DNA from 4 places in the Streptomyces sp. NPDC107546 genome. Region 3 is predicted to be linked to each of the others. Evidence: riboswitches for the same ligand, from Rfam matches in the RefSeq annotation. Region 3 holds a riboswitch; each other region holds the start of a gene.

Region 1 (7,704 bases), on a different contig from region 3:
TGCATGCGCGCCACGATAGGCGCCCGCGCCACCCCCTCCGCAACGCGTCCCTCGGCGCCTCCGGCGCGCCGGATCTGCGGAAACGGACATGATCGCGGGTGTCCGCATGGCAGGATCCCAACCCATGGACGTGTCCTGGACGGTGCGGAGCCTGCGCGCGGCGGTGTTCGCCGTCGTGTGCGTGCTGCTCGCCGTCGGCGGACACACGCTGGCCACCGGCGCGGTGCCGCCGGTGTGGGCGGACGCGGCGGGGTTCCTGCCCGTGTTCGCCGCCGGTGCGGCGCTCGCCGGGCGGGAGCGCTCGCTGCCCGGCATCGCCCTCGCGATGCTCCTCGTCCAGGGCGGGTTCCATCTCGCCTTCGACGCGGCCGGGCCGGCACAGATGCCGATGCGCATGCCGGGCATGGCGCACGGCATGCCCGGCATGTCCATGGCCGCCCCGCCGCACGCCATGACCTCGCACGCCGTCGCCGCCCACCTGGCCGCCGCCCTGCTGGCCTCCTGGTGTCTGCGGCGCGGTGAGGCCGCCCTGTGGTCGCTGCTGCGCAAGGCCGCCGCCTTCGTCCCGCGCCTCGCCGTCCGGTGGCGTACGGCACCGCTGCCCGCGTACGTCCCGCCGCCGCGCCCCTACGCCCGCCGACACCGGCTCCCCGGACAGACGCTGCTCCGCCACGCCCTCCATCGGCGCGGCCCGCCCCCGGCAACCCCGTACACCGTCTGAACCCCCAACGCCCAGTACCAGTACGGAGCTTGCCCACCCATGTCCCCGATGCGTACCACCCTGCGCCGCGCCATCACCGTCACCGCACTCGCCGCCGCCGGTGTCCTCACCGCGGCCGGCGCGGCCTTCGCCCATGTCACCGTCCACCCCGAGAGCTACGCCAAGGGCGCCACCGACGGTGTGCTGACCTTCCGGGTGCCCAACGAGGAGGACACCGCCGCGACCACCAAGGTGCAGGTCTTCCTGCCCACCGACCACCCGATCCTGGGGGTGCTGGTCAGCCCGCAGGACGGCTGGACGGCGCAGGTGACCACCACCAAGCTCAAGACCCCGGTCAAGACGGACGACGGCACCATCACCGACGCCGTCTCCCAGATCACCTGGACCGGCGGCCGCATCCGGCACGGCCAGTACCAGGACTTCAACGTCGCCTTCGGTCAACTTCCGCAGGACACCGACCAGTTGACGTTCAAGACGCTGCAGACCTACTCCGACGGAAACGTCGTCCGCTGGATCGAGGAGGCCCAGAAGGGGCAGGACGAGCCGGAGAACCCGGCGCCGGTGCTCCAGCTGACCGCCAAGGGCACGGCGAAGGGCGGCGGTTCCACCGCGGCACCCGCGGGTGCCGCGGAGAAGCCGAGTGCCACCACGACCAAGGCCGCGGCCACCAGTGACTCCACCGCCCGCGGGCTCGGCATCGCCGGTCTGGTCGTCGGTGTCCTGGGCCTTGCCGCCGCGGGCTTCGCGATCGCCCGCGGCCGCAGCGGCGGGTCCTCAGGCACCTCTCACACGCCCTCGTCCGAGTGACCGGATCCCGTCCCGCCGGCGTCACCTGCCGTCGGCGGGACGGGGAGCCCAGCGCTCCTCGACCTTCGCCAGCCGCCAGTACGTGAGGGCCGCCGCCCACACCGCCACGAACACCCCGACGATGACGAAGCCCACGTTGTCGAGATCCAGCCCGGCGATCCAGCCCGTCACCGCGTCCCGCAGGTCCAGCTTGTCGTGCAGCACTCCGACCAGCTCGATCGTGCCGATCAGGAAGGCCACCGCGATCGACAGCCCGGTGATGGTGAGGTTGTAGAACACCTTGCGCACCGGGTTGGAGAAGGCCCACTGGTAGGCGAAGTTCATGAACGTGCCGTCGAGGGTGTCGAAGAGGCTCATCCCGGCCGCGAACAGCAGCGGCAGGCACAGGATCGCGTACCAGGGCAGCCCGGCCGCCGCCCCGCTGCCCGCCATCACCATCAGCGTGACCTCGGTCGCGGTGTCGAAGCCCAGGCCGAACAGGAAGCCGAGCGGGAACATCTGCCCGGGGCGGCTGACGGACCTGGTGAGGCGGCCGAGGATCCGGTTCATGAACCCCCTGGAATTCAGGTGGGCTTCCAGCTCCCGCTCGTCGTACGTCCCCGCCCGCATCGCCCGGAACACCCGCAGGATGCCCATCAGCGCCACCAGGTTGAGGGCCGCGATGAGATAGAGGAACGAGCCGGAGATCGTCGTGCCCAGCACGCCGAGCACCTGGTGCGTACGGGAGTTCTCGTTCATCAGCCGCCCGGCGAGCTGGGTGCCCCCGGCGATCAGCGCGGCGAGCACCACCACCACGCTGGAGTGCCCGAGCGCGAACCAGAACCCGACCGACACCGGGCGCTTGCCGTCCGCCATCAGCTTGCGGGTGGTGTTGTCGATGGCCGCGATGTGGTCGGCGTCGAAGGCGTGCCGCATGCCCAGTGTGTACGCGGTGACGCCGAGCCCGATTCCGAACGCCTTGGAGCCCATCTCGTAGTGCTCGGGCACCACCAGCAGGAACAGTACGCCGAACGCGGCCACGTGCAGGGCGGCGATCACCGCCAGCAGCCCGGCGGTCCGCAGGGTGTCCTCGCGCCGCCAACGGAAGGAGGCGGCCTCGGGCAGGGCAGGGTCGGGCAGGGTCATACGGTCACGCTCCAGCACCTCGTGGATCACTTCGTGAGATGCCGTGGCCGGTCTCCTGGCTGACGGATCAACGCGCCCGCCCCTGCCTTCCCGGTCGACGTGCGACCAGTGGCGCCGCCCGCTGGAGGCGGGCGGCACGGGACGGGAACTCCCCGATCACAGTGGCGAGGGCCGCTCCGGCCTGAGTCCCTGGGGACTTTCACCGGTCTTCCCGAACACCACGGCCCGGCCACCTTAGGGCCGGGGCGGCGACGCCTGCAAGACTGCACAGTTGCGCAGGTATCCCCAGGTATCGAAGATCACACAGGGGCGCCTGGGAGAATGCGCGCATGCATCTCGTCCCCGCCGACCGCGCCGGCAGGCGCACCATCGACGGCCACCGGGTCTGCGAGGCCATCGAGGCCATCGGCGCCCCCGAGGCCGTACGCACCTGGGCCGACCGCTTCTCGCTGCTGGCCGACCCCGGTCGGCTCGCCCTGCTGCTGGCCCTGCACCGGGCCGGGCCGCTCGCCGTCTCCGACCTGGCGGTGGCGACGGGCATGAACGACCCGGCCGTCTCGCAGGCGCTGCGGCTGCTGCGGACGGCCGAGGTGGTGGCGGGTGAGAAGGAGGGGCGGATCGTCCGCTACCGCGTGATCGACCCCTTGGTGAACGAACTGCTCAGGCAAGTGACCTGATCAGGCATCACTTCTTATGCGAGGCCGGGACCTTCTGCGCTGCCAGGTGGATGTCCTGACTCGACAGCGTCATCGGCGACGCCGTGAAGGCCCGCAGCCGGATGCGGGTTCCCTTCTTGGGTATGGCGAAGCCCTTGCCCGGTGCCTGGATCCGGTACGTCGCCGAGGCGTGGGCGCCGACGGACGACGGGCCCTGGAGCACCTTCCAATAGCGGCTCATGCCCTGGCCGGTGGTCACCGCGAAGTGGGGCTCGACGGCGGAGTCGCCGGTGTTGTTCACCCGGACGGTGAGCGTCTTGACGGTCTGAGGGGTGGTCCGGGTCGAGCCGACGGCCTGCATCCGCAACGGCGGCTTACCGGTCGCCGCCACCGCCGCGGCCGCCAGGGCCGGCGCCACCAGGGCCCCGGCCAACACCGCGCGGGCCGTCCGCCGACCGTGCAGCAGCCGGGGCTGCCAGGCGGTGGCGAACGCGGAGGGCGGCACGGTGACCGCGGCCGCCAGCCACAGCGGCGTCATCATCAGGTAGTAGCCGTCCTGCGAACGGGTCGCCAGGAAGAACGCGCACCAGGGAAGCACGGTCGCCGCCGGACCCAACCGGCGCACGAACAGTACGAACAGAGCCAGCAGACCCGCCGCCAGCAGCATGCTGGCGTGCGAGTACCACGACAGGCGGTCGCTGCCGTCGGTGTAGTACAGGGAGATGCCGACCAGGCCCTGGCCGTGGATGATCGCGCCCTGGGTGAGCGGCAGCGCGATGCCCTCGATCCACGTGCGCGGCTCGGTCACGATGAAGTAGGCGTTGATCAGCAGCCACGTTCCGGCGGCGATGCCCACGATCCGCCCCACGGCGCGGGCCGCCTCGCGCGCCCCCAGTTCGCCGCGACGCAACGCGTAGACACCGGCGAGCAGGAACGGCGTCAGGAACCACGGCAGTTGCTGGCTGGCGCAGGCCGCGCCCAGGCAGGCCGCCCGCGCCCAGTCGGCCGGGCCGCCCGTGCCCATCCGCGTCCAGCGCACCACCACCGGGATCAGGAACGCCAGCGCGACGATCGCCGGGTAGCCGAGCCGGGCGTACATCGGGATCATGCCGAAGCCCAGGCAGACCATGGTGGCCGCCGAGCGCCACGGCGTCGGCAGCATCTTCCACATGACGATCGTGCCGAGCGCGATCGCGGTGGTGGGGACCAGGACCTCGGGCAGCGCGCCGTGGCCCATCCACAGCAGCGGCGCGGTGAGGATCGCGGTCAGCGGCGGATAGCCGTAGGTGAAGTCGTAGCCGCCGTCCACCGTCTGGGTGTAGGCGACGGTGCTGTGGTGCCCGAACAGCCAGGGCCAGGCCTGCCCGTACACCGGGTCGCCGTGCAGTAGTTCGCGGGCGGCCTGGATGGTGAGGATCGACTCGTCGCTGTAGTCGTGCAGCGCGCCGGCCGCGCAGTAGACGAGCGTGATCGCCGTCACCAGGACCACGAGATCCAGGCGCGCCAGCGAGCGGCTGCGCCGCACCACCAGCGTCAGGACGCCCGTCACCAGGATCGACGCGTAGCAGACGGAGATCACCGCGGCGATCGGCGGCTGATGGCTGGCAGCGCTGTTCCACACGTTGCGCGTGCCGATCAACAGGCTGATGTTCGCGAGCAACGTGAGAATGCGGTGCCACTGTGCGGGAGCCCCGTCCGGCTCCGCCTCCCCCCGTGCCACCAGCGGGAGCACCCAGCGGGCGCTTGTCGACGGCTTCACTTCTGCCACATGCACGGAAGGACGCTAGGAGGAGATCATGAACGTCGAGCGCCCGGAGGTGAAGAGCCCGGTAGCAGCGAGGTGAAGAGAGCTCGTACGGGGGGTTGCGCCGACGGTTGCCCGCTGCCTGCCGGCCACCGTCGAGGCCCTGTGCGCCGCCTCAGTAGATGTCATCGAGACACTGGGCGCCGCCTCAGTAGACGTCCCGCACATACCGCTTCTCCGCCGCGAGCTGCTTCACATACGCGGCCGCCTCCGCCTCGCTCAGGCCGCCGTGCAGGACGGCGATGTCCCGCAGCGCCTGGTCCACGTCCCTGGCCATGCGGGAGGCGTCCCCGCAGACGTAGAAGCGGGCGCCCTCCCGCAGCCAGTGCCACAGCTCGGGGCCGTGCTCGCGCATCCGGTCCTGGACGTAGACCTTGGCGCGCTGGTCGCGGGAGAAGGCGGTGTCGAGGCGCGTCAGCACGCCGTCCTCCCGCAGCTTCGTCAGCTCCTCCTCGTAGTAGAAGTCGGTGGCGCGGTGCTGCTCGCCGAAGAACAGCCAGTTCGGTGCGGTGTGCCCGAGTGCACGGCGTTCCTGGAGGAAACCGATGAAAGGGGCGACCCCGGTGCCCGGCCCGACCATCACCATCGGGGTCGAGCCGTCTGCCGGCGGCCGGAAGTTGGGCGAGCGCTGCACGAAGACCGGCACCGGCGCATCGGGCTCCGCGTCGGCGAGGAAGCCGCCGCACACCCCGGCGCGGGGCCGCCCGCGCAGGCTCTCGTAGCGCACCACGGACACGGTCAGCGACACCCGGTGGGGGTCGACGAGCGGGCTGGAGGAGATCGAGTACAGCCGCGGCTGCAAACGCTTGAGCACTCCGGCCCATTCCTCGGCCGTGGCCCGCACCGCGTACTCGGCCGCCACGTCGACGGCCTGCCGGCCCCAGCACCAGCGCGCCAGGCCGTCCTTGTTGTCGGGGCGCAGCAGCTGCCGCAGCTCCCGGTCGTCGCGGGCGCGTTCGGCGACGAAGCGCAGCAGGTCCGGGGTGATGCGGGTGATGTCGAGATGCCTGAGCAGGGCTTCGGCGAAGGGCACCTCTCCCGCTCCCGCGACCTCGACGTCGGCGGCTCGGTCGATGCCCGTCACCTCCAGCCATTCCTCCACGACCACGGGGGAGTTGACCGGGCGTACACCGAGCGCGTCCCCCGTCTCGTACGTGAGGCCGGTCCCGCTGGTGTCGAAGGTGAACCGGCGCACTTCCTTGCCCGCTCCGGGCAGGCTGAGCAGCCGGTTGCCGACGAGGCGGGCGGTCGCCGGGGCGGGTTTGCCCGGCTTCGGCTGCGCGGAGGCGGTCGCCGGGACGCCGCCGAGCGCCGTGAGGACCGACTCGAGCCAGGCGTCCGCTGACGGCTCGTAGTCGGGTTCGCAGTCGGTGCGCGGCGCGAGGCGCACCCCGCCCAGCTCCTGCAGGCGCGCGTCGAGACGGCGCCCGTGTCCGCAGAAGTCGTCGTACGACGAGTCGCCGAAGGCCAGCACGGCGAAGCGGACACCGTCCAGGCGCGGAGCCTCGTGACCGGAGAGGGCGTCCCAGAAGCCGGAGCCGTTGTCGGGCGCCTCGCCGTCGCCGAACGTACTCGTGATCAGCAACAGATCGGCACCACGGGGGAGTCGGCCGACATCGGCCTCGTCCATGCCGACCAGGGTCGCCCGGTGTCCGGTCGCGGTGAGCCGCTGGGCGGTTGCCGTGGCGAACTCCTCCGCGTTCCCGGTCTGCGAGGCCCACAGCACCACGACCTCACGGCCGGCCGGCTCCCGCTCCTCGGGGGCGCTGCCGGCCCGGGAGTACATGCCGGCGAGGACGCCGTTGACCCACAGGGCGTGCTCCGGGCTGAAGGGCGCGTCCGGCGGCAGCACGGGCACCCCGGGGGCGCCGGAACCGAGGCCCGCGAGGAAGCCGGTGAGGTACTGGCGCTCCTGGGAGCTCAGGACCGGCGGAGGGGCGGGGGTGAGGCCGAAGGGGTCGGCGGCGGTCGGGGCGGCGGGCACCGGGACCCGTGTGACCGCCGGGACGGGGGCCGCCGGAGGGCTCGCCGGCTCGGCCACCTTCGCCAGTGCCACCGCGCACACCTTGAACTCCGGCTGGAAGGAGACCGGGTCGAGCGCGTCACTTGTCACCGCGTTGACACTCAGATACTCGCCGAACAGGTCGTTCCAGTGGAAGGGGGCGAAACAGCCCCCGGGCCGCACCCGGTCCGTCACCACCGCCGGCAACACGGCCCGCCCGCGCCGCGAGGCCACCTCCACCCGGTCGCCGTCCGCGATCCCGAGCGCGGCCGCGTCCTCGGGGTGCACCTCCACGAAGGGCCCCGGGTTGAGCTTGTTGAGCTTCTCGACCTTCCCCGTCTTCGTCAGCGTGTGCCACTGGTGCTGCACCCGCCCGGTGTTCAGCAGGAACGGGAAGTCGTCGTCCGGCAGTTCGGCGGGCGGCAGGTGGGGCCGCGCGTGGAACACCGCCCGGCCGCTCGGAGTGGGAAACGTCAGTCCGCCGTCGACGTACCGGATCGGATTGCGCGCCGGCCCGTCCTCCCGGGCGGCCGGCCACTGCACGGGGCCGGTCCGCAGCCGGTCGTAGGTCACCCCGCGCAGGTCCCAG
Region 2 (7,704 bases), on a different contig from region 3:
TGGCCTTCCACTGGCCGCCCTCCTGCCTGGCGATGGAGCCGCCGGCGTCGTAGACGAAGGACATGGCCGCGTACCAGTCGCGCGTGGGCTGGTACCAGGCGCTGAACCCGCTGCCCTCCTTCTGCTGGATCTTGTCCAGGTCGGCGGTGAGCTCCTGGTACGTCTTCGGCGGCGCCTTCACACCGACCGAAGCGGCGATGTCCTTGCGCCAGTTGGCGACGCGGCCGCCGGCGTAGTAAGGGACGCCGTAGGTCTTGCCGTCGTACGTGACGGACGACTTGAGGCCGTCCAGCCACTGGGCGGAGTTGTCGAACTTGGCCGGGTCCACCGGGGCGAAGGCGCCCTTGACCATGTAGCCGAGCATCTCGGTGTTGCCCATCTCGACCACGTCGGGGGCCTTGTCGGTGGCGAGGACGGCGTCGAGCTTGGTGTTCTTGTCCGGCCAGCCGTAGTACTCGTGGTTGATCTTCAGGCCCGGGTGCTTCTTCAGCACCGCGTCGTCGGCGGCCTTCACCAGCGCCGGCCAGTTGTTCTGGGCGTCGACCGTCAGCCAGACGGTGAGCTCCTTGGCGTCCGCCCCCGTGCTCGACCCGCCGGACTTCCCGCCCCCGCACGCCGCGATGGAGACCATCATGCCCGCGATACCGATCGCGACTGTCAGTTTGCGCTTCACGCCATCCTCCTCAGGGATGCCACAAACCCCCCTTGTCCCCGCGGCGTGACGACGCGCACCGCCCGTGGGGCCGGGACCTGGACCAATGGTGTAGACCAGTAGGGGGGAGCTTGGCTCAGACCAATAGGCGCGTCAAGGGTGTTCGAGCCGCTCAGGGCGTTCGTTATGCGACCTACATATGAAAGGACCTTTAAGTAGGAACCCAGCGAAAACGGGCACACGGATTCCCATGGCCGCGACTGGACCACTTCCACGGTGTGGACTAGACCAGCGAGGGTGCCGACGGTATACAGAGGGGATCCCCGTCCGTGGAACGGGGATCACGGAGCGTGGGGCTCTGCTCCCCATGAAGCCGTGCCACGATGTGAGCCGTGACCGACGGCCTGTCGGTCGCTTCGGCATCCGGAGCCGGGAAGGCAGAGCATGAGCACCGACGTCAGCAGTGCGGAGAGCGAGGGCGGGACGACCGTCCGCACCGCGCGCGTGCCCAAGTACTACCGTCTGAAGAAGCATCTGCTCGACATGACGGAGACGCTGGCGCCGGGCACGCCGGTGCCGCCCGAGCGCACGCTGGCCGCGGAGTTCGACACCTCCCGCACGACGGTGCGCCAGGCGTTGCAGGAGCTGGTCGTCGAGGGGCGGCTCGAACGCATCCAGGGCAAGGGCACGTTCGTCGCCAAGCCGAAGGTGTCCCAGGCGCTGCAACTGACCTCGTACACGGAGGACATGCGCGCGCAGGGACTGGAGCCCACCTCGCAACTGCTGGACATCGGCTACATCACGGCCGACGACACGCTCGCCGGGCTGCTCGACATCTCGCCCGGCGGCCGGGTGCTGCGCATCGAGCGGCTGCGCCTGGCGAGCGGCGAGCCGATGGCGATCGAGACGACGCACCTGTCCGCCAAGCGCTTCCCGGCGCTGCGCCGCTCGCTGGTGAAGTACACCTCCCTCTACACGGCGCTCGCGGAGGTCTACGACGTCCATCTCGCGGAGGCGGAGGAGACCATCGAGACCTCGCTGGCCACCCCGCGCGAGGCGGGTCTGCTCGGCACGGACGTGGGCCTGCCGATGCTGATGCTCTCCCGACACTCGCTGGACCGCGAGGGCAAGCCGGTGGAGTGGGTGCGGTCCGTCTACCGAGGGGACCGCTACAAGTTCGTAGCCCGGCTGAAGCGGCCCGCGGAGTAGAACCGCAGCGCCTTCCGGGCCTGGTCACGACCGATATGCGGACGAGGGCTTCCGCTTTCATGACGTGGTCACCTACATTGCCTGCGCATTACACAGGTGCACAGGTGACCAGTGAGGGGACGGAGCCGCATGTCCGATCAGCCAGATGCAGCCAGAGCGGCGGTGGTGACGCCGGTGCGCGTCGTCATCGCCCTCTGCCTTGTAGCACCCTTCGTCGCGATGCTGTGGGTCGGCTCGTACGCCGAGACGGACCCCGCGTTCATCGGCATTCCGTTCTTCTACTGGTACCAGATGCTGTGGGTGCTCATCTCCACGGCGCTGACGATGTTCGCGTACAAGCTGTGGCAGCGTGACCAGCGCTCCCGCGCCGGCCAGAAGGGGGGTGCGTCGCAGTGAAGGACGGCGTGAACGGCGTCGCGCTCGGCGTCTTCATCTTCTTCTTCCTGGCCGTCACCGTCATCGGCTTCCTGGCGGCGCGCTGGCGCAGGGCCGACAACGAGCACAGCCTCGACGAGTGGGGCCTCGGCGGCCGCTCGTTCGGAACCTGGATCACCTGGTTCCTGCTCGGCGGCGACCTGTACACCGCGTACACGTTCGTGGCCGTGCCGGCGGCGATCTACGCGGCGGGCGCCTCGGGTTTCTTCGCGGTGCCCTACACCATCCTGGTGTACCCGCTGATCTTCACCTTCCTGCCGCGCCTTTGGTCGGTTTCGCACCGGCACGGATACGTCACGACCTCGGACTTCGTGCGCGGCCGGTTCGGTTCGAAGGGCCTGTCGCTGGCGGTGGCGCTCACCGGCATCCTGGCGACCATGCCGTACATCGCGCTCCAACTGGTGGGCATCCAGGCCGTCCTTGACGTGATGGGCGTGGGCGGCGGCGAGAACACCAACTGGTTCGTGAAGGACCTGCCGCTGCTGATCGCCTTCGGTGTGCTGGCCGCGTACACGTACTCGTCGGGCCTCAGGGCTCCCGCGCTGATCGCGTTCGTGAAGGACGCGCTGATCTACATCGTCATCGCGGTGGCGATCATCTACATCCCGATCAAGCTCGGCGGCTTCGATGACGTCTTCGCGAAGGCGGGCCATGCGTTCGCGCAGGTCAACCCGGCAACTGGCAAGCCGCGCGGGGCCCTCGCGCCCTCGGAGGCGACTCAGTGGACGTACGCCACGCTGGCGCTGGGCTCGGCGCTCGCGCTGTTCATGTACCCGCACTCGATCACCGCGACGCTGTCCTCGCGCAGCCGTGAGGTGATCCGCCGCAACACCACGATCCTGCCGCTGTACTCGCTGATGCTGGGCCTGCTGGCGCTGCTGGGCTTCATGGCGATCGCCGCGGGTGTGAAGGTCAAGAACGGGCAGCTGGCGATTCCGCAGCTGTTCGAGAACATGTTCCCGGACTGGTTCGCCGGTGTGGCCTTCGCGGCGATCGGCATCGGCGCGCTGGTGCCCGCGGCGATCATGTCGATCGCGGCCGCGAACCTCTTCACCCGCAACATCTACAAGGACTTCATCAAGCCGGACGCCACGGCAGCAGAGGAGACCAGGGTCTCCAAGATCGTCTCGCTGCTGGTGAAGGTGGGCGCCCTGGTCTTCGTCCTGACCATGGACAAGACGGTCGCCATCAACTTCCAGCTGCTCGGCGGCATCTGGATCCTGCAGACCTTCCCGGCCCTGGTCGGCGGTCTGTTCACCCGCTGGTTCCACCGCTGGGCGCTGCTGGCGGGCTGGGCGGTCGGCATGGTCTACGGCACGCTGGCGGCGTACGGTGTCGCGTCCCCGACCCAGCCGCACTTCGGCGGCTCCGCCAAGGAGATCCCCGGCATCGGGGAGATCGGCTACATCGGCCTGACGGCGTTCGTGCTGAACGTGGTGGTCACGGTGGTGCTGACGTTCGTCCTGAAGGCGCTGAAGGCTCCGGAGGGCATCGACGAGACCAGGCCGGAGGACTACACGGCGGACGCGGGCGACCCGGGGGTGCAGGTGGAGCTGCCGCCGGCCACGGCCGGCGCCTCGCACTGAGTCCCCGTCGTACGCGGGTCAGCGGGCCGACGGAGAAATCCGGCGGCCCGTTGTCGTACCCGTCCGGCACACTCGGCCCCATGGACCTCATCATCCGGCAGGCGACCCCCGACGAGTACGACAGGCTCGGCGAGATCACGGCGCAGGCCTACCTCCAGGACGGCCTCCTCGACTTCGGCGAGAGCGACGCCTACCTCGACGAACTGAAGGACGTGGCGGGGCGGGCCGCCGCGGCAGAGGTGCTGGTGGCCGTGGCGGACGGGCATGTGCTCGGCGGCGTCACCTTCGTACCGACCGGCGGCGGTCCCATGGCCGACATCGCGGGACCGAAGGAGGCCGAGATACGGATGCTCGCGGTCGCGCACGCCGCCCGCGGCCGCGGCGCTGGAGAGGCTCTCGTCCGGGCCTGCGTCGACCGCGCACGGGCCACTGACGGCTGCGTACGCCTCGTCCTGTCGACCCAGCGCACGATGCGCACCGCCCACCGCATCTATGAACGCCTGGGCTTCGTTCGCACACCCGAGCGGGACTGGAACCCCCTCCCCCATCTCGACGACATCACTCTCCTCACCTACGAGTTGACGCTCTGAGGCAGCAGCGACACAACATCTGGTGGTGACACCGCAGCCCAGCACAAGATGTATGCTCATGCTCGCTGTCGCCGCAGGGGAATCCGGTGCGAATCCGGAACTGTCCCGCAACGGTGTACTCGTACACGTATGCCCGCATGCCGTCGTACGAGCGTCAGTCCGAGGACCTGCCGACAGCGCGCCCGGCCGTCCGGTCCGGGTGCCCTGACGTCCGGGCCTCGTGGAATGGGCCGGTGGACGCGACGCCGCGTGCGCTCGTGAGCTGCCCTGCCCTCCGCCAGGCCCCGTGCCGAGCGAGGGAGAGCCCCACGTGACCATCGCGCCAGCCGATCCGGCTTCAGCCGCAGGCCTGGAAACCGACGGTCCCGGTGCCGCGCTGCTGCGGACCCTGACCGAGCTGACCGCCGACCTTCCCGACGCCGACCCCGGCCGGGTCGCCGCGGCCGCGTTGCGCGGCCGGTCCGCCCGCGCCGACGAGGCCGAGCTGCGCGAGCTGGCCACGGAGGCGGCCGCGGGCCTCATCTCCGAGGACCCCGCCTACTCGAAGCTGGCCGCCCGCCTGCTGACCATCGGCATTCGCGCCGAGGCCGCCTCCCAGGGCGTCACGTCGTTCACCGAGTCCATCGCCGTGGGCCACCGGGAAGGCCTCATCGCGGACCGCACCGCCGCGTTCGTGCGCCTGCACGCCGACCGTCTCGACGCCCTGGTGGACGAGCGGGCCGACGACCGCTTCGGCTACTTCGGCCTGCGTACCCTGCACAGCCGCTACCTGCTGCGGCACCCGATCACCCGCAAGGTCGTCGAGACGCCCCAGCACTTCATGCTCCGCGTCGCCTCCGGGCTCGCCGAGGACACTGCGCTCGATCCACAGACGGACAGCCGGTCGGTGGACGACGTCGCCGCGCTCTACGGGCTCATGAGCCGCCTCGACTACCTCCCGTCCTCCCCCACCCTCTTCAACTCCGGCACCCGGCACCCCCAGATGTCGTCCTGCTACCTCCTCGACTCCCCGAAGGACGAGCTGGACTCCCTCTACGAGCGCTACCACCAGGTCGCCCGCCTCTCCAAGCACGCCGGCGGCATCGGCATCGCCTTCTCCCGCATCCGCTCCCGCGGCTCCCTGATCCGCGGCACCAACGGGCACTCCAACGGCATCGTCCCGTTCCTGAAGACCCTCGACGCCTCGGTCGCCGCCGTGAACCAGGGCGGCCGGCGCAAGGGTGCCGCCGCCGTCTACCTGGAGACCTGGCACTCCGACATCGAGGAGTTCCTGGAGCTGCGGGACAACACCGGCGAGGACGCCCGCCGCACCCACAACCTCAACCTGGCGCACTGGATCCCGGACGAGTTCATGCGCCGCGTCGACGCCGACGAGCAGTGGTCGCTGTTCTCCCCCTCGGACGTGCCCGAGCTGGTCGACCTGTGGGGCGAGGAGTTCGACGCCGCCTACCGCAGGGCCGAGGCGGCAGGGCTGGCGAAGAAGACGATCCCCGCCCGGGACCTGTACGGCCGCATGATGCGCACCCTCGCGCAGACCGGCAACGGCTGGATGACGTTCAAGGACGCCGCCAACCGCACGGCCAACCAGACGGCCGAGCCGGGCCACGTGATCCACTCCTCCAACCTCTGCACGGAGATCCTGGAGGTCACGGACGACGGGGAGACGGCGGTCTGCAACCTCGGGTCGGTCAACCTGGGCGCGTTCGTGGCCGACGGCGACATGGACTGGGAGCGGCTGGACGCCACCGTCCGCACCGCCGTCACCTTCCTCGACCGCGTCGTCGACATCAACTTCTACCCCACCGAGCAGGCGGCCCGCTCCAACGCCAGGTGGCGTCCTGTCGGCCTCGGTGTGATGGGCCTGCAGGACGTCTTCTTCAAGCTGCGGCTGCCCTTCGACTCCCCCGAGGCCAAGGCCTTGTCCACGCGGATCGCCGAGCGCATCATGCTCGCCGCGTTCGAGACCTCCGCCGACCTCGCCGAACGCCACGGCCCGCTCCCGGCCTGGGAGAAGACCCGTACCGCCCGGGGCGTGCTGCACCCCGACCACTACGACGTCGAGCCGGCCTGGCCGGAGCGCTGGGCGATCCTGCGGGAACGCATCGCCGCTGTCGGGATGCGCAACTCGCTGCTGCTCGCCATCGCGCCCACCGCGACCATCGCGTCCATCGCGGGCGCCTACGAATGCATCGAGCCCCAGGTCTCCAACCTGTTCAAGCGCGAGACGCTTTCCGGCGAGTTCCTCCAGGTCAACTCGTACCTGGTGCAGGACCTCAAGGCGCTCGGCGTCTGGGACGCGCGCACCCGCGAGGCGCTGCGTGACGCGAACGGCTCGGTGCAGTCCTTCTCCTGGATCCCCGAGGACGTCCGGAAGCTCTACCGCACGGCCTGGGAGATCCCGCAGCGAGGTCTGATCGACATGGCCGCCGCGCGCACCCCGTTCCTGGACCAGGCCCAGTCACTGAACCTGTTCATGGAGACGCCGACCATCGGCAAGCTCTCCTCGATGTACGCGTACGCCTGGAAGCAGGGCCTGAAGACGACGTACTACCTGCGTTCCCGCCCGGCGACCCGTATCGCGCGCGCCGCCCAGGGCCGGGCCCAGTCCCAGAAGCCCATCCCCGTCCAGCAGGCCGCCGACCCCGAAGCGGTCGCCTGCTCCCTGGAAAACCCCGAGTCCTGCGAGGCCTGCCAGTAATGACCACCCGACCCCAGAACCTGCTCGACCCGGGCTTCGAGCTGACCCTGCGCCCCATGCGCTACCCCGACTTCTACGAGCGCTACCGGGACGCCATCAAGAACACCTGGACCGTGGAGGAGGTCGACCTCCACTCGGACGTCGCCGACCTCGCCAAGCTCACCCCGGGCGAGCAGCACCTGATCGGCCGCCTGGTGGCCTTCTTCGCGACCGGCGACTCGATCGTGGCCAACAACCTGGTGCTGACCCTCTACAAGCACATCAACTCCCCCGAGGCGCGCCTGTACCTGTCGAGGCAGCTCTTCGAGGAGGCCGTCCACGTCCAGTTCTACCTGACGCTCCTGGACACCTACCTTCCTGACCCGGACGACCGGGCGGCGGCCTTCGCGGCCGTGGAGAACATCCCGTCCATCCGCGAGAAGGCCGAGTTCTGCTTCACGTGGATGGACTCGGTCGACAAGATCGAGCGCCTGGAGACCGAGGCGGACCGCCGTCGGTTCCTCCTCAACCTCATCTGCTTCGCCGCGTGCATCG
Region 3 (7,704 bases):
GGACACCCTGAGCCCGTCCTCCTCGTCGATCCCGAGCCCGTGCCGGAACGGCAGGACGCCGTAGGTGCGCCGCCCGGTGAGGTCCCGCAGCATGTCGAGGCCCGGTTCCAGCAGGCTGACGTCCCCGCGGAACTTGTTGACCAGGAATCCGGCGACGAGTTCCTGGTCCTCGGGGGAGAGCAGCGCCACCGTCCCGAAGAAGGACGCGAAGACGCCGCCGCGGTCGATGTCACCGACGACGAGGACGGGCAGCCGGGCGTTGCGGGCGATGCCCATGTTCACGATGTCGGTGCGCCGCAGGTTGATCTCCGCCGGACTGCCGGCCCCCTCACAGATCACCGCGTCATACGTGCCCCGCAGCTCGGCCAGGCAGTCCAGCACGGTGCCGAGGAGCCGCTGCTGCCGCCCCCCGTGGTACCCGCGCGCGCTCAGTTCACCGACCGGCTTGCCCAGCAGCACGACCTGGCTGCTCTGCTCGCCACCCGGCTTGAGCAGCACGGGGTTCATCAGCGCGGTCGGCTCGACGCGGCACGCCTGGGCCTGCATGGCCTGCGCCCGTCCGATCTCTGCGCCCTCTCGGGTGACGAAGGAGTTCAGAGACATGTTCTGCGCCTTGAACGGCGCGACCTTGACCCCCCGCCGTACGAGCCAGCGGCAGATCCCGGCGGTGACGACGCTCTTGCCGGCGTCGGAGGTGGTACCGGCGACGAGGAGTCCGCCGCTCATGACGTCCGTCCCTTCGCGAGAAGCCTTCGGGCCACCAGGCGCCCGGCGACCGTGATGCCGAGCGCGAGCCCGCCCACGCGCCGGGAGAGCCGTACGGCCCGCTCGATGTCGTCCGTACGGACGGCGCGCCCCGCCGTGTTGAGCACGGGCCGGTGCTCCACGCGCCCCCCGTACGACAGCGTCCCGCCCAGCCGCACGCCCAGGGCCCCCGCGAACGACGCCTCCACGGGCCCGGCGTTGGGGCTCGGGTGCTTCGCGGCATCGGCACGCCAGGCCCGCACCGCGCCCCGCGGGTCGGGCCCCGCCGCTGCCGCGAGAACGGCCGTGAGTCGTGCCCCCGGCCATCCCGCGATGTCGTCGAGGCGTGCCGAGGCCCATCCGTAGCGCCGGTAACGGGGCGACTTGTGCCCGACCATGGCGTCGAGCGTGTTGACGGCGCGGAAACCCACGAGACCGGGCACCCCGGCGACCGCTCCCCAGGTGAGCGCGCCCACCACGGCGTCGGAGGTGTTCTCGGCGACGGACTCGACGACCGCCCGGGCGATCCCGTCCGCGTCCAGCGCCTGCGGATCGCGCCCGCACAGATGCGGCAGCCGGGCGCGCGCGGCATCGACGTCCCCCGCCTCCAGGGCGCGCCCGATGGCGCGTGCCTCCCGGGCGAGCGACGTGCCCCCGACCACGGCCCAGGTGGCGGCGGCGGTCAGGGCCGTGGCGGCGGTACGGGAGGGACGTACGGCGGACGCGGCGAGCGCCGCCACTGTCACGGCGCCCCCGGCGCAGACGGCGGTGTGCAGCGCGCCCCACCCGCGGTGGTCCCGCCACAACACCCGTTCCACGGCCGCCGCGGCCCGCCCGAACGCGGCGACCGGATGCCCGCGGCGTGGATCGCCCAGCAGGTGGTCACCGAGGAGACCGGCGGCGGCGCCGTACGCGAAGACGCGATCGGCACCCATCGGCTCAGCCGACCGTGCGGTCGGACAGAACCCGGTGACAGAACCTCAATCGGCAGCCGCGCATGGCGATATGTCCTCACTCAGGGTGTCCACGCCCTGGTTCGACGAGACCGGCGGCGAGAGTTCCTGGCTCCCGGGGAGTTCTTCCCCGGTGACAGTGGCGGGACCGCGCCGGACTCGCACCGGCTTCCTCTCCTGCCGCCGTACTGGCTCCGGCAGTCCACCACGCGCCCAGAACAGCCGTCAACTTGCTCTTGACCTGCGACGCTGCGGTGTGCCGAGTCCCACACCACTGAAATCGCGTCAGTTGCCCGAATCACGCCTTTCGTTGTGAAGTGGCGGTCGAAGTGGGCGGTCCAGGGGCGCGCGTTCCGGCGCGTGACTCGAAACGGCGCACCGGTCCGGTGCTCGTCTTTCGCCGTACGGCGGGGTGTGCTTTGCTGGCCGAACTCGAGAAACCCGGCAGTGGACGGCGTCCGAGCGAACCGTCCAGAGGACGGGAGGGACCCACATGGGGGACAGGGCCAAGGAATTCTCGGCAGGCGCGGGAGGTCCCCACGCGCCGCATCTCTCGCTGGCGGCGGCGGCTCCGCTGGCACTCTTCTCCCTGACGACGGGGATGTTCGCGGTCGGCATCGGTGCCCTGGCGGCGCTGCTGGTGCCCGGAACCCCGGCGCGGGCCCTCGTGTGGCTGGTGGTCACCCTCGTGGCCGCCGCCTGCGCGGGGCTGTGGTGGGGCCTCACTCCGGTCACGGAGCGTCTCCGTGTCCTGGGCCGGGCGACGGCGGCTGTCCGGCAACGCGACTCGCGAACCCCTTGACCCCTTTACTCCGGGAACGTGGGAAACCCCCGCAGCGACATCGCTGCGGGGGTGACTCGCAGCGACAGCGCTGCGGGGTGATTCCGAAGTGCTCCGGCCGTCAGGCGACGATCAGATGGATCCCGTACGCGACCGCCGCCGCGCACGCAGCGAAACAGGCGTAGGCGCCGGTGGCCGCCAGGGCGGCCGTGCCGCCCCGGGCCGCGTCCTTCTTGGTGAGGCCCACGACGCCCAGGGTGAACAGGGCCACCAGGGCCACGGTGACTCCGAGGCTGACGCCGAAGACGGAGCCGAGGGCTGCCCAGTCGATCTTCATGAGTGGTGATTCCTTAAACCGTGGCGGCGGGGGCCGGCTCAGCGGAGGGGCCGGCGTCCGGAGCCGGGATCGTGGCCTGCAGGTCGGTGGTGGCGTCCGTGTCCGCCGGGGCGGTGCCGGGCGCCGCGCTGTCGGCCGCGGCGGCGTCGGCCGCGGCGACGGGGCCCGCCGGGGGCGGGATGACCGCCGCGATCGCCGCGGTGACGACGCCCGCGGGCTCCGTCTCGACGTCGTTGACGTTGTCCACCGTGACCGGCTTGCGGCGCGAGAGCGTCCAGATGACACCGGCGCCGGCGACCAGCAGCACGCCGGTGGCGACCGTGCCCCAGGTGCCCTGCTTGGTGAGGAGTTCGGCGCCCGCGCCGACCAGGCCGGCCGCCGGGAGCGTCAGCACCCACGCGGTCAGCATCCGGGTCGCGGTGGACCAGCGGACCACGCCGCCCTTGCGGCCGAGGCCCGCGCCCATGACGGCGCCGGAGCAGACCTGGGTGGTGGAGAGCGAGAAGCCGAGGTGCGAGGAGGCGAGGATCGCGGTCGCCGCGCTGGTCTGGGCGGCGAAGCCCTGCTGCGGCGCCAGGTCCGTCAGGCCCTTGCCGAGGGTGCGGATGATGCGCCAGCCGCCCAGGTAGGTGCCGAGCGCGATGGCCAGGCCGGCCGAGACGATGACCCAGGTGGGAGGGTTCGAGCCGGGGGCGAGGACACCGCCGGTGACCAGGGCCAGCGTGATGATGCCCATCGTCTTCTGCGCGTCGTTCGTGCCGTGGGCCAGGGAGACCAGCCCGGCCGAGGCGATCGACCCGGCGCGATAGCCCTTCGCGGTCGCCTTCTCGTCGGCGCGGCTGCCGATCACGTACGACAGGCGCGTGGCGAGCATCGAGGCGAGGCCCGCCACGAGCGGCGCGGCCACCGCGGGGATCAGGACCTTGGTGACGATCGTCGAGCCGTTCACCGCGGACCAGCCCGCCGAGGTGACGGCGGCACCGATCAGACCACCGAAGAGAGCGTGGGAGGAGCTGGAGGGCAGACCGAGGAGCCAGGTCAGCAGGTTCCACAGGATGGCGCCCACCAGGGCGGCGAAGATCACTTCGACGCGTATGCCCTGTTCGTTGATGATGCCGCCGGAGATCGTCTTGGCGACCTCGACGGACAGGAAGGCGCCGAGGAGGTTCAGCGCGGCGGACATCGCCACCGCCGTCTTGGGCCTCAGGGCGCCGGTCGAGATGGTCGTCGCCATCGCGTTGGCTGTGTCGTGGAAACCGTTCGTGAAATCGAACACGAGAGCGGTGACGATCACGATTCCGAGGAGGAGCGTGATGTGTTCCATTTACCCAGGCTTCTGTGGGAGGTCAGTGGCTGTTGGACCGTAGGCAACCTGGGTGAACGGAAGATGAACTGAGACCGGCTGGAGGGTGTACCGATCAGCGTATTTGCGTTCCGCTTGTGGTCGGCCGACGGGGGGCGCAGCCTCGAACGAAGCTGGAATTCAGGCCTCCGGAAGCCTTGGCGTGCCTCAGGGGGCCGCGCCGGGCTCTCCGTCGGCTCGTCGCGAACCGCTTCAGTCGGTCCCGGGGCCCGTTGAAGAGATTTCGGTCACCCTCCGGGCTCCCGTGGTCGGGTACCGCCTCCCGGGGGAGGTACGTCCGTATATGCGTCCTTACGGCCCCGTGGCTCCCGGCCCACAGGTGCGCCGGGCCATCCCCGCGCGGACCCCGCCTGGCAGGATCGCGGCATGGCCGATCAGCGACATGACGCAGGGGACGCCCGGGAGGCCGTACGGCAGGGGCAGGGGCGGGGGCCGGGTGAGGCGGAGGAGGTGGCGCGGGCCTGGGACCAGCTCGTCGCGACGGCCCGCCGCACGGTCGCCGACGGACTGGTCGTCGGCACCTCCGGCAACGTCTCCGTACGCGTCGGTGACACCGTGCTGGTCACCCCCACCGGAGTGCCGTACGAGCGGCTGACGCCGGGCGACGTGGTCGGAGTCGATCTGGACGGACGACAGGTGCTCGGCACGCTGCGCCCGACCAGCGAGCTGCCCATGCACCTGGCCGTCTACCGCACGACGGACGCCCGGGCCGTCGTGCACACCCACGCCCCCGACGCCACGGCCGTCTCCACGCTCGTACGGGAGCTGCCGCTGATCCACTACATGGCCGCCGCGCTGGGAGGTGCGGTGCGGGTCGCCCCCTACGCGACCTACGGAACCCCCGAGTTGGCCGAGAACATGCTCCGCGCCCTGACCGACCGCAGCGCCTGCCTGCTGCAGAACCACGGCACCGTCGCCCACGGTGCCTCGCTGGACCAGGCCTACGACCGCACGGCCCAGCTGGAGTGGATGTGCCGCGTGTGGCTGACGGCGTCGACCGTGCCGGGCCTCACCCCGCACCTGCTCAGCCGGGAGCAGGTGGCGGAGGTAGGGGAGCGGTTGCGGGGGTACGGGCAGCATCAGGGGTTCACGAACCCCTAGTGGACCGGCCGGCCGGGGCGCCTTGCGGCGCGCCCCGTGGGTGACACCACGCCCTTCTCCCCACTGGCCGGGGGCGGGCTGCACCGGGAGACTGGATGGATGCGCACTGTCAAAGCGGCGGCCGCAGCCGTCACCGTAGCCATCGCCGCGGGCGCCGCCGGCGTCGCCGCGGGCCGCTTCGCCAGCGACGCCGCGCTGAAGGCACCGCCGGGGCGTCCGCTGCCCACGGAACCCCGCCTCACCGTGCACTCCCTGGCGGCCGGCCGGATCGCCCTCACCCGCGACCTGGCCTCCCGGCGGCCCGGCACCTACGGGCTGACCGGTGACGGCTCGCACGCGGTCGTCGGGCCGGTCCTGGACTCCGCCCCGCACACCGTCGACACGGTCGTACGCCGACTGGAACGCGTCACGCACGGCACGCTCGAGCCCGGTGACAAGGTCTGGCTCACACCCGCCCTGTACACCGGTGACCCCGGGACCGCCCTCGGTCTCGAGTACACCGACGTGGAGGTGCCCGGCGAACTCGGAACCCTGCCCGCCTGGTTCCTGCCGGGCGCCCGCGACACCTGGGTGATCACCGTGCACGGGCTCGGCACCACCCGGGAACACCCCATGAACGTCCTGGGATTCCTGCAGCGCCACCACTTCCCGGTCCTCGACATCGCCTACCGCGGCGACCCCGGGGCGCCGCGCTCGCCGGACGGTCTGAACCATCTCGGCGAGACCGAGTGGCGCGACGTGGACGCCGCGATCCGCCACGCGGTGCGGGCCGGGGCCGAGCGGGTCGTGCTGCACGGCTGGTCCACCGGCGCCGCCATGGCGCTGCACGCCGCCGCCCACTCGGCGGTGCGCGAGCGGGTATCCGGGCTCGTCCTGGACTCACCCGTCCTCAGCTGGGAGGTCACGCTGCGCGCCCTGGCCGCAGCCCGCCGCACCCCCGGAGCCCTGCTGCCGCTGGCCGTCCGCGCCGCGCAGGGCCGCACCGGTGTGCACGGAGACCGCACCCGGAAGGCGGCGGACCCGCAGCACCTCAAGGTGCCGGTTCTGATCTTCCACGGGCCCGACGACACCATCGCCCCCTGGGGCCTTTCACGCCGTCTCGCCGAGCGGCGCGCGAACCTCGTCACCCTGCACACGGTGGAGAACGCCCCGCACGGCGCCATGTGGAACGCCGACCCCGAGGCCTACGAGGAGGCCATGCGGCGCTTCCTCACGCCGTTGATGTGACGGTGCCGACGCAACGGCCCCGCCGACGGGCACACAGCTGCGGCGCCCTTTCGCGCCCTCTTCCGCTTAGCCCACCCGACCAGCGCTGCCCCCCTTCCCAGCGCCTCTGAGGCCCCTCTCGCCGGCTCCCGTCGGCGTCCCTCGAGGCATTCCGTTTGGGTTTTCGGACCGTCAACCGGAAGACTGCACCCGTGACGTCCCGTATTCCGCGCGACTCCAGGCTCCGACTCGTCCGACCGCGGCCGCTGGCCGCCGCCCCCCGAGCGGTGACCCAGCGCCGCACGCGCCGCCCCGCACCCAGGCCGCCGGAGGGCACGCCGCCGCCCGCGGAACTGGCGAAAATGGCCCGCGCCCGCCTGGCCGGCGCGGCCCGTGTCGCCCACTGGGCCGACGCCACGCTCGGGCCCGGCCGCGAGGGTGCGGCCCCCGACGGCAAGGGCACCCTGTCCGACGCCACCGCGGAACGGGCGGCCGCCGACCTCGGCCTGACCGCCGCTCAGGTGCGCGCCGACTGGGACACCGCGCGCCTGGCCGGCCTCGTCGAGGTGCACGGCGACAGCGCCCGCCCCGGCTGGCGGCTGCGCGCCTGGGACCGGGACGACTCTGCCGTACTGCGCGGCTGGGTCGCCCTCTTCGACGCCTGGTCGCTCGCCTGCCCCGAGCCGGCGGACCGCGAGCACGCCGCCGTCGCCGAAGTCGTCTCGGCCATGCCCCAGGTGCTCTCCTTCCTCCAGCTGTCCGCCGGGCCCGTCCCCGTCGAGCAGCTCCTCGACCTGCTCCAGCAGCGGGTCACCGAACTGCGCACCGAGCGCTGCGAGGTCCCCTACGGACCCCAGCCCGAGCCCGTCGTGCCGCCGGTCCCGGACCCCGCCGACGAGTCCGAGCTGGCCCCCCTGCTCGCCTGGGCCCTCGACGCGCTGGCCTACGTCGGCGCCCTCACCTGCGCCGACGGGCAGGCCACCCTCACCCCGCTCGGCAGCTGGGCGGTGTGGGTCAAGCTGGAGCAGATCTGCGTCGCCGCGCAGAGCCCCGCCGGGAACATCGAGCAGAACGCCGAGGACATGCTCCGCGGCTGCGCCCAGCTCCGCCCGAACGCGGCCCGTGCCGAGTACCGCGCCTGGCTGGCCGCCCGCCCCGTCGGCAGCGCCGTCACCGAACTCCTCGACGCCGCGCGCGGCGAGGACGCCCTGCTGCGCGG
Region 4 (7,704 bases), on a different contig from region 3:
ACGCAACAGATAGGCGCAACCCTTGCCGCAACCTCGTGCTCCTGGTCGACGGGACGACCGGTCACGCGGCCAGGACGGCTCCGTGGGCGCGGGCGAGGTGGCGCAGCTCGGACCGTGCCGCCGGCGCCGAGGGGACGGTCTCCCAGTACGGGTGCCACCACAGCCGTACGGACAAAAGCAGCAGGCGGCGGCGCAGAGCGGTGGTGTCGCGGGGGCGGGGCGCGGCGAGCGCTTGGTAGGTGTCGTTCCAGGCTGCTTGCGTCTGCACCAGGTCGTCGGGGAAGTCGGTCACGTCCATCCCCGCATTAGATCGCATGTTCGAAATGCGTGTCACTTCGGCACGCCCGACCGGAACCGTGGTCGGGGTCGCGCCGGGCGTGGTCGGCCTCGTGGTCAGTACCCCCCTGAATCACTGGCGGGGCTCTCCCGCCCTCACCCCTGACAGCACCGGATCGCTCGGTGGAAGGGATCTGGTGTGACGTGGACGCCGCCGGAACCCATGCTGAGCGCTCCCGTGCCCGGGCCCGAGCTGCGGCCGGGCTGGGCGGCGGAGCCGAAGTGGGATGGGTTCCGGGCTCTGGTCTCCGTCGACGCGGGCTGGGTGGTGCTGCGCTCCAGGCGCGGCACCGAGATGCTTCCGGCGTTTCCAGAGATTCGGGCCGGCGCCGCGCAGTTGCCGGATGAGACCGCGCTTGATGGCGAGCTGGTCGTATGGGACACCGCGGGACGGCTCGCCTTCGAGCAGCTGCAGAACCGGCTTCAGCGGCGCGGCGCCGCGGCGGCCCGGGCCGCGGGCGAGTGGCCGGCCCACTTTGTCGCGTTCGATCTGCTGCGGCTGTCCGGGACCGACACGACCGGATGGCCGTATCGGCGGCGCAGGGCCGCGCTGGAGTCCGTGTTCGCCGCGCGCCGGCTGTCGGCCCCGTGGGTGCTGTGCCCGTCGACCACCGACCCGGACACCGTGCGTGAGTGGCTGACGTGGGCGTCGGTCGGGATGGAGGGCGTGCTGTTCAAGCGGTTGGACAGCGTGTACGAGCCCGCGGTGCGCGGTTGGCGGAAGTACAAGGTGCGCGAGACCACCGAAGCGATCGTCAGCGCAGTCACCGGCACACTCGCCTCTCCGCGCACTCTGCTGCTCGGCAGGTTCGACGACCGCGGCCGCCTTCAGTACGTCGGCCGCACCACCACTCTCGCCCGGACGGCGAGCAGCACGGTCGCCGGGCTACTCGCCCCGGCGCGGCGCGGTCATCCGTGGACGGGCTGGTCGTTCTCCGCCGGGTGGGGCAGTCGGGAGACGCTGGACGTCACGCTGATGGAACCGGAGTTGGTGGTGGAAGTCGGCGTCGACGTCGCCCGCGACGCCTCCGGCCGGTGGCGCCACCCCGCACACCTGCACCGTGCCCGCCCCGACCTCTCTCCCGCCGACGTCCCCCGCCTGGCGTCGCGGCCACGCTGACGGCGGCACGGGCGCGGCGGCCGTGCCGACGCGCAACCGGCTGAGCGCGCGCCCTGTTCCCCAGCCGCGGCTGTGCCGCCTATCCCGCCCGTTTCTTTCCCTCACTCCAAGCAAGTGCTGTCCCACCCGGCCCGCGTCGGTGGCCCGGGCCACCGGCAGTACCGGGTCGGAACGCTGATAGCGGCGGCCGGGCTGGTCGTCTGGATCATCTACCTGGTCGCCGACCGGGCGGCCCTGGCGTGGACGTCCTGCATCCTCGTCGCCGTCGCCCTCCTCGGCCTCACCATGCTTGCCCGCTGGCTGCCCCTCTACCCCACCGCCGCCACGGGGGATGAGACGACGCCCGCGGAACGGCGCCTGCCGGTCCCGGTGGTCGCCGCCCACGGTGTTCTTGGCGCAGCCACTCTGCTGCTGGTGCTACTGGCGGCGCTGGGAGTGGGCGGCAGCTGACACGGCCGCGTATGCCGCGCCGGTCTCTGTCAGTCGTCGTCGGCTCGCCCGAGCGGTCGGCCAAGTGTCAGGTTCCAGCGCCCGGCGCGGCCACTGAACGCGGCTGCAGTCAGCGGCGGTACATCAATCCGCCAAAAGGACGGCTCCGGGGCCCACAGCACCCGGACGGTCACGGCCCGTACGACATCCGGTTCGACAACGGCGACTGTCCGGCCGGAGAACTGCGCGGCCTCGTCCAGCCAGGCCGCGACCCGCTCACACAACTCGTGCACCGACTCCCCGCCGTGCGGGACGGCTGCCGGGTCGGACAGCCACACGGCCACCGCGTCCGGCTCGGCGGCGCCCACCTCGTCGAGCGTCCGGCCACGCCATCGACCCATGTCTAGGCCGGCCAGTACGGGTTCGTCGTCGGCGTCGAGGCCGAGCGCGGTGGCCGTCTGTCGGCAGCGGACGGTGGGGGAGGCAAGCGCTCGCCCGGCTCGAGAAAGGGCGCCTGCCGCCGAGCGGGCGTGCGCCGCCCCGATCGCGTCAAGTGAGCACCCGTCGTCGAAGCGAGCCGCGCGCAGGGACGCGTTCATAGCTGGTGAGATCAACATCACTCGGCTCGTCACGTGCTCACTCTCGCGGTCGACAGCCCTGCTGTCACAGGGCGTTCACAGAAAACGGCGGCCTGACGCGCCCCCGTCAGCGCCCGTGCGCCCTTGGCCGCACCTCCGCTTCGCGGTACCTTCTCGGCGATATCGACGACGGATCGCGGAAGCCGGTGGGATTCCGGCACGGTCGCGCCACTGTAAGCCCCCACGACACATCTTTCGTTGTGTGGTGGACAAGTCAGACCCGCGCCGTCGTCCTGTGCACCACCGAGACGGGACGCGAGTTCCCCAGGAGGTTCTGCCATGGCGCAGTCCGTCGCTCAGCCGACCACCACCCCCACCGCTGCACCGGCCAAGCTGCCGATCGGCGCGATCGTCCCCTGGGCGGTCTTCTTCGGCGTCCTGATGCTGGTTCTGCTCTACTTCGTCGGCGCCGAGCAGGGCGCCACCTCCGTGATGTCCGGCGAGGATGTGCACGAGTGGGTGCACGACGCCCGCCACCTGCTCGGCTTCCCCTGCCACTGACGGCGGCGAGGAACCCGCCCCATGAACTCGGCAACCGTCCGAAATCTGCTGGTGCGTGGCATGCTCGCGGGACTCGCCGCGGGCCTGCTCGCCCTCGTCGTCGCCTACTTCCTCGGTGAGCCGCGCGTCGACTCGGCCATCGCCTATGAGGAGGCGCACTCTCACGAGCACGGCATGGAGGTCGTCAGCCGCACGATGCAGTCCACCGGTGGCCTGGCCACCGGAGTCCTCGTCTACGGCGTCGCGTTCGGCGGTATCGCCGCCCTCGCGTACTGCTTCGCGCTCGGCCGGATCGGCCGCTTCGGGCCGCGCGCGAGCGCGCTGCTCCTCGCGGCGGCCGGACTGATCGCCGTGTATGTCGTGCCGTTCCTGAAGTACCCCGCCAACCCGCCGTCCGTGGGCGACCCCGACACCATCGGCAAGCGCACCACTCTGTACTTCCTGATGATGCTGCTCAGTGTGCTGCTGGCGATCGCCACGGTGATCCTCGGCAAGCGGCTGGGACCGCGCCTGGGCAACTGGAACGCGACGGTGGCCGCAGGGGCGTTCTTCATCCTGGCCATCGGGCTGGCGTACGTGTTCCTGCCGGCTGTCAACGAGGTGCCGAAGGACTTCTCGGCCACCCTGCTCTGGCAGTTCCGCCTTTCGGCCCTGGCCATCCAATTGACCCTGTGGACTGCCTTCGGGCTCGTCTTCGGGCTGCTCGCCGAGCGGGTGCTGGCCCCGAAGGCCGCGGAACAGGCGACCGTGCAGGGGGCGAGGGCGGGGGCGGCTCCGGTTCCCCGCTGACGATGCTCCTCGGCAGGCTCAGCCCGTTCGCCACGGGTCAAGAAGGCAGGCTGAGAAGGTGCCCAAGGCCCCGACCCTCACGCGGGTCGGGGCCTTCGGCCGCCCATCGGTTCGCTGGGCTCAGCGCAGGCGCAGGGCCTCGCGGATCGTGGTGAACAGGTCGGTCTGGTTGGTGACGCCGAGGACGCGGTACGCCAGCGGGCCCTGGGCCGCGATGCGGACCTGGGTGCCGGTGTGCTCCTGGGACTGGCCCGGGGTGTTGGTCGAGTAGTTGACCTTCAGCTGCTGGCCCTCGTTGGTGATCAGCGTCGAGGACTGGCCGGGCGGGGTGGCCTCCAGCGGGACGATCTGGCTTGTGTGGCCGTGGTCGGCGGTGGTGACGACGAGGGTGTCGGGGTGCTTGGCCGCGTAGTCGCGGGCGACCTTCACCGCCCGGTCGAAGGCGGCGGTCTCGCCGATCTGGCCGCAGGGGTCGGCGGCGTGGTCCTGCTTGTCGATGGAGGCGCCCTCGATCTGCAGGAAGAAGCCCTGCTTGGAGTGGGCCTGCTTCTGCTTGGCCTCCAGGAGCTGGATCGCCTTGGTGGCGGAGTCCGCGAGGCTGGGGGTCGTGGCCGGGCGGTTCGGGTTGGATGTCATGCAGCGTTGCGGGGCGGTGCCGCCGACCGCGGCCGGCTTGCCGGTCCACTCGACCGGCACGTTGCCGGTGGCGAACAGGCCCAGCACCGGCTTGCCCACCTTCACGTTTGTGAGGCCCACGTTGTCGGTGACGACCTGGTAGCCGAGCTTCTGCGCCTGCTCGGTGACGGTCAGGCCCTTGTACGTGCCGTTGGTGACCTTCTGGTCGAATCGCTGCTTGCCGCCGCCGAAGAGGACGTCGACCTTGTGGTTGACGGACTGCTCGGCGATCGAGCCGGGGCCGCCGGCCGCGAGGGTGTCGGTCGGGCACTTGGCCATGTCGGCCGGTCCCTGGCAGGAGCGGTCGGTGACGTGGGAGGCGAGCACGGCCGGGGTGGCGTCGGTGAGTTCGGCGGTGGTGACGCTGCCGGTGGCGTAGCCGTTCTTCTGCGCCAATTCCAGCAGGGTGGGGACGGCCTTGTCGGTGCCAGGTGTCTTGGAGATGCGGCCGTTGACCGTCTTTACGCCGGTGGCCCAGCCCGTGCCGCTGGCGGCGGAGTCGGTGACGTAGTCCGGGGTGCCGTCGGCGTGGACCGCGTAGGTGGTGTAGGCGCCGGTCAGCGGGAACTTGTCCATGTTCAGACGGCCGCCTGCACCGACGGTGTAGTCGCGGGCGAGGGTGATCTCCGAATCGCCCATGCCGTCACCGATGAGCAGGATGACGTTCTTCGCCTTCCCGCCCTGGATCGCGTTCTTCGCCTGCTCCTTGCTGTCGAAGGCGCCGGCGGCGGTGGTGGCGGCCACGGCGGCCGTGGAGGCGGCGAGCAGCGCGGTGGCGACCGTGAGGTGACGGCGGGAGGGTCTGGCCATCGATACGACTCCTTGAAGCGTCCGGTGTACGGAGCGGGAACCAACGGAGCCAGACCACCAGGTGTTGACAAAGGCAAGGTAAATGACTGGTCGTGAGAATGCATACGGTAGGTAACCTGCGGGAGGCCCGGACCAGGCGGGCCGGGCCTCCTGGCTCGTCTTACGCCGCGACGGGCTGCGGCTGTCGTACCGTCAGGCGTCCCGTGCGGGCCAGGGCGGCAACCGATGCCGCGCACCCCAGCCCTGTAGTGGTCAGGGCGCACCAGGTCAGCCAGAGAGCGTCGTGTCCCTGCGCGAAGTCCCAGAGAGCGCCGGTGGCGAGGTTGCCGAGGGTGACACCGAGGCCGGAGAGGGTGTTGTAGAAGCCGTAATGGGTGGCGACCAAGCGGTCGCCGGACAGGGTGACGACCGTGTCCATCTCGAACGGGTAGACCACCGCGGATCCGGCCGCGAGGAGCACCACGGCCACAACCAGGCAGCCGACCGCCGTGGCGGAGGATCCTCTGGTAGTCAGTGCGAGCGGCAGGAACGCCAGTCCCATGGCGGCCAGTCCCCGTACCAGTGCCTCGGCCGGCTGCCACCGCTGTTTCGCCCAGCCGGTCAGGCGCAGTTGTCCGGCCACGGCCACCGCGGCCGAGACGACGAACAGTCCGCTGGTGGCCGTCGTACCCCGCGGGCCGAGGGCGTCCCCCGCAGCGAGCGGCAGGGCGAGGTAGACCTGGAACGTCAGGACGTAGGAGCCGATCATCGCGGCGGAGAAGAGCAGGAAGGGCCTGTTGGCCGCGACCGTGCGCCACTGCGCCAGTACCCCGTCCCGGCCGGTGGTGGCTGTGCCGTGGTGGCCTGCCGTCAGTGCCCGCAGCTGCAGCAGGGTGAGTCCGGCGAAGATGGCGGCGGCGACGGTGCACACGAGGCGGAAGTCGGCGGCCAGCAGCGCGAGTCCGGCCAGCGGGCCGAGCAGCATGCCGGCCTGGTAGTAGACGTTGAAGGTGGCGAAGGCGTCCACACGGCGCTCCCCGGCCTCGACGGCGAGGTAGGCGCGCACGGCAGGGTTGAACAGGGCTCCGGCGAAGCCGGTGGCGGCGGACGCCGCAATGAGGGTCGGCAGGTTGCCGACCCAGCCGAGCAGGCCGAAACCGACGACGCGCAGCAGGCAGCCCACCACGATCGGGACCTTGTAGCCGAGGCGGTCGGCGATGGTGCCGCCGATGAGGAACATGCCCTGCTGGGAGAAGTTGCGTACGCCGAGAACGAGGCCGACGGCCCAGGCGGCGAGTCCGAGCCCGTCGGACAGGTGGGCGGCCAGGTAGGGCATCAGCATGAAGAAGGCCAGGTTGGTGGCGAACTGGTTCACCATCAACAGCCTCACTACGGGCGGAAAGGAGCGGGTCTGCTGCCACAGGTGCTTCATCGGAGGGCTCCGGCGACTGCGGCTACTTCGGGGACTTCGGCGGGTTCGTGCGTGCCTGTGCTGATGAGGGGGTCGGTGATGCGGGTGCATCGGGTCCAGCGGGTGACGGTGCGCTCCCGGGGATGGGCGATCTCGTCGGGGTCGTCGGCGGGCAGATGCCCGAGGAGATGGTGCTGACGGCAGTAGGTGTCGTCGAACACCGTGCCGACGTAGCGCTGCGGGCCGTCGGGGAAGACGGCGACGATCCGGTCCTCCGGAGGCAGGGTGCGGGCCAGCCAGCGGGAGACGAGGGCGACGGCGCCGACGCTCCAGCCGCCGGTGGCGTAGTGGTCGCGGGCCAGGCGGCGCGCCGCCCACACCGCTTCCGGGGCGGCGACCCAGTGGACCTCGTCGAACAGGTCGTAGGCGACGTTGCCGGGGTGGATGCTGGAGCCGAGGCCGCGCATCAGACGGGGTGCGGCGGGCTGGCCGAAGATCGTCGAGCCGGTGGTGTCGACGCCGACGACCCGGAGGCCAGGGAAGAAGCCGCGCAGTACGGAGGCGATGCCGGCGGAGTGGCCGCCGGTACCGACGGAGACGACGAGGGTGTCGATACGGCCGAGCTGGGCGAGGAGTTCGTGGGCGAGCGGGGCGTAGGCGGCGACGTTGTCGGGGTTGTTGTACTGGTCGGGGCACCAGGCGTCCGGGTAGACGGCGAGCAGTTCCTCGACGCGGTGGCGGCGGGCCTGCTGCCAGCCGCCGTCCGCATGGGGGGCGGTGACGATGTCGACCTCGGCCCCGTACGCGGTGAGCAGGCCGGTCATCAGCGGTTCCATGCCGGGGTCGCTGACCACGGTGACCGGGTGGCCGTAGGTTGCACCGGCCAGAGCCAGACCGAGGCCGAGAGTGCCGGAGGATGACTCGATGATGCGGGCGCCGGGCAGCAGCCGCCCGCGCTCGCGGGCGGCGCGGACCATGTACAGGGCGGTGCGGTCCTTGATGCCGCCGGGGTTGTG

Evidence for each region. Region 3 has a riboswitch for cobalamin ahead of ACZ7L1_RS04665 (cobalamin biosynthesis protein). Riboswitches for the same ligand answer to the same signal wherever they lie in the genome.
Region 1: another riboswitch for cobalamin. It lies ahead of nicT (Nickel transporter NicT); the one in region 3 lies ahead of ACZ7L1_RS04665 (cobalamin biosynthesis protein).
Region 2: another riboswitch for cobalamin. It lies ahead of ACZ7L1_RS30380 (ribonucleoside-diphosphate reductase subunit alpha); the one in region 3 lies ahead of ACZ7L1_RS04665 (cobalamin biosynthesis protein).
Region 4: another riboswitch for cobalamin. It lies ahead of ACZ7L1_RS31565 (CbtB domain-containing protein); the one in region 3 lies ahead of ACZ7L1_RS04665 (cobalamin biosynthesis protein).

What each region holds. Positions count from the first base shown of each region.
Region 1 is NZ_JBVKBA010000001.1:152,654-160,357, forward strand. Features, by position in the region: gene ACZ7L1_RS00670 (TOBE domain-containing protein) at 1-5, opposite strand, end outside; gene ACZ7L1_RS00675 (hypothetical protein) at 107-721, shown strand; gene ACZ7L1_RS00680 (YcnI family copper-binding membrane protein) at 761-1,528, shown strand; gene nicT (Nickel transporter NicT) at 1,550-2,653, opposite strand; cobalamin riboswitch at 2,682-2,891, opposite strand; gene ACZ7L1_RS00690 (ArsR/SmtB family transcription factor) at 2,983-3,330, shown strand; gene ACZ7L1_RS00695 (hypothetical protein) at 3,338-5,083, opposite strand; gene ACZ7L1_RS00700 (molybdopterin-dependent oxidoreductase) at 5,262-7,704, opposite strand, start outside.
Region 2 is NZ_JBVKBA010000028.1:613-8,316, reverse strand. Features, by position in the region: gene ACZ7L1_RS30405 (extracellular solute-binding protein) at 1-673, opposite strand, end outside; gene ACZ7L1_RS30400 (GntR family transcriptional regulator) at 1,097-1,861, shown strand; gene ACZ7L1_RS30395 (DUF3311 domain-containing protein) at 1,991-2,257, shown strand; gene mctP (monocarboxylate uptake permease MctP) at 2,254-3,882, shown strand; gene ACZ7L1_RS30385 (GNAT family N-acetyltransferase) at 3,963-4,472, shown strand; cobalamin riboswitch at 4,525-4,661, shown strand; gene ACZ7L1_RS30380 (ribonucleoside-diphosphate reductase subunit alpha) at 4,783-7,170, shown strand; gene ACZ7L1_RS30375 (ribonucleotide-diphosphate reductase subunit beta) at 7,170-7,704, shown strand, end outside.
Region 3 is NZ_JBVKBA010000002.1:464,409-472,112, forward strand. Features, by position in the region: gene ACZ7L1_RS04660 (cobyric acid synthase) at 1-726, opposite strand, end outside; gene ACZ7L1_RS04665 (cobalamin biosynthesis protein) at 723-1,679, opposite strand; cobalamin riboswitch at 1,780-1,920, opposite strand; gene ACZ7L1_RS04670 (DUF397 domain-containing protein) at 2,027-2,290, shown strand; gene ACZ7L1_RS04675 (hypothetical protein) at 2,191-2,499, shown strand; gene ACZ7L1_RS04680 (hypothetical protein) at 2,600-2,815, opposite strand; gene ACZ7L1_RS04685 (inorganic phosphate transporter) at 2,829-4,139, opposite strand; gene ACZ7L1_RS04690 (class II aldolase/adducin family protein) at 4,545-5,279, shown strand; gene ACZ7L1_RS04695 (alpha/beta hydrolase) at 5,379-6,506, shown strand; gene ACZ7L1_RS04700 (hypothetical protein) at 6,698-7,704, shown strand, end outside.
Region 4 is NZ_JBVKBA010000031.1:14,632-22,335, forward strand. Features, by position in the region: gene ACZ7L1_RS31545 (hypothetical protein) at 62-298, opposite strand; gene ACZ7L1_RS31550 (ATP-dependent DNA ligase) at 476-1,456, shown strand; gene ACZ7L1_RS31555 (hypothetical protein) at 1,571-1,906, shown strand; gene ACZ7L1_RS31560 (histidine phosphatase family protein) at 1,936-2,517, opposite strand; cobalamin riboswitch at 2,611-2,767, shown strand; gene ACZ7L1_RS31565 (CbtB domain-containing protein) at 2,803-3,024, shown strand; gene ACZ7L1_RS31570 (CbtA family protein) at 3,046-3,813, shown strand; gene ACZ7L1_RS31575 (alkaline phosphatase) at 3,934-5,298, opposite strand; gene ACZ7L1_RS31580 (MFS transporter) at 5,459-6,709, opposite strand; partial or broken gene ACZ7L1_RS31585 (PLP-dependent cysteine synthase family protein) at 6,706-7,704, opposite strand, start outside.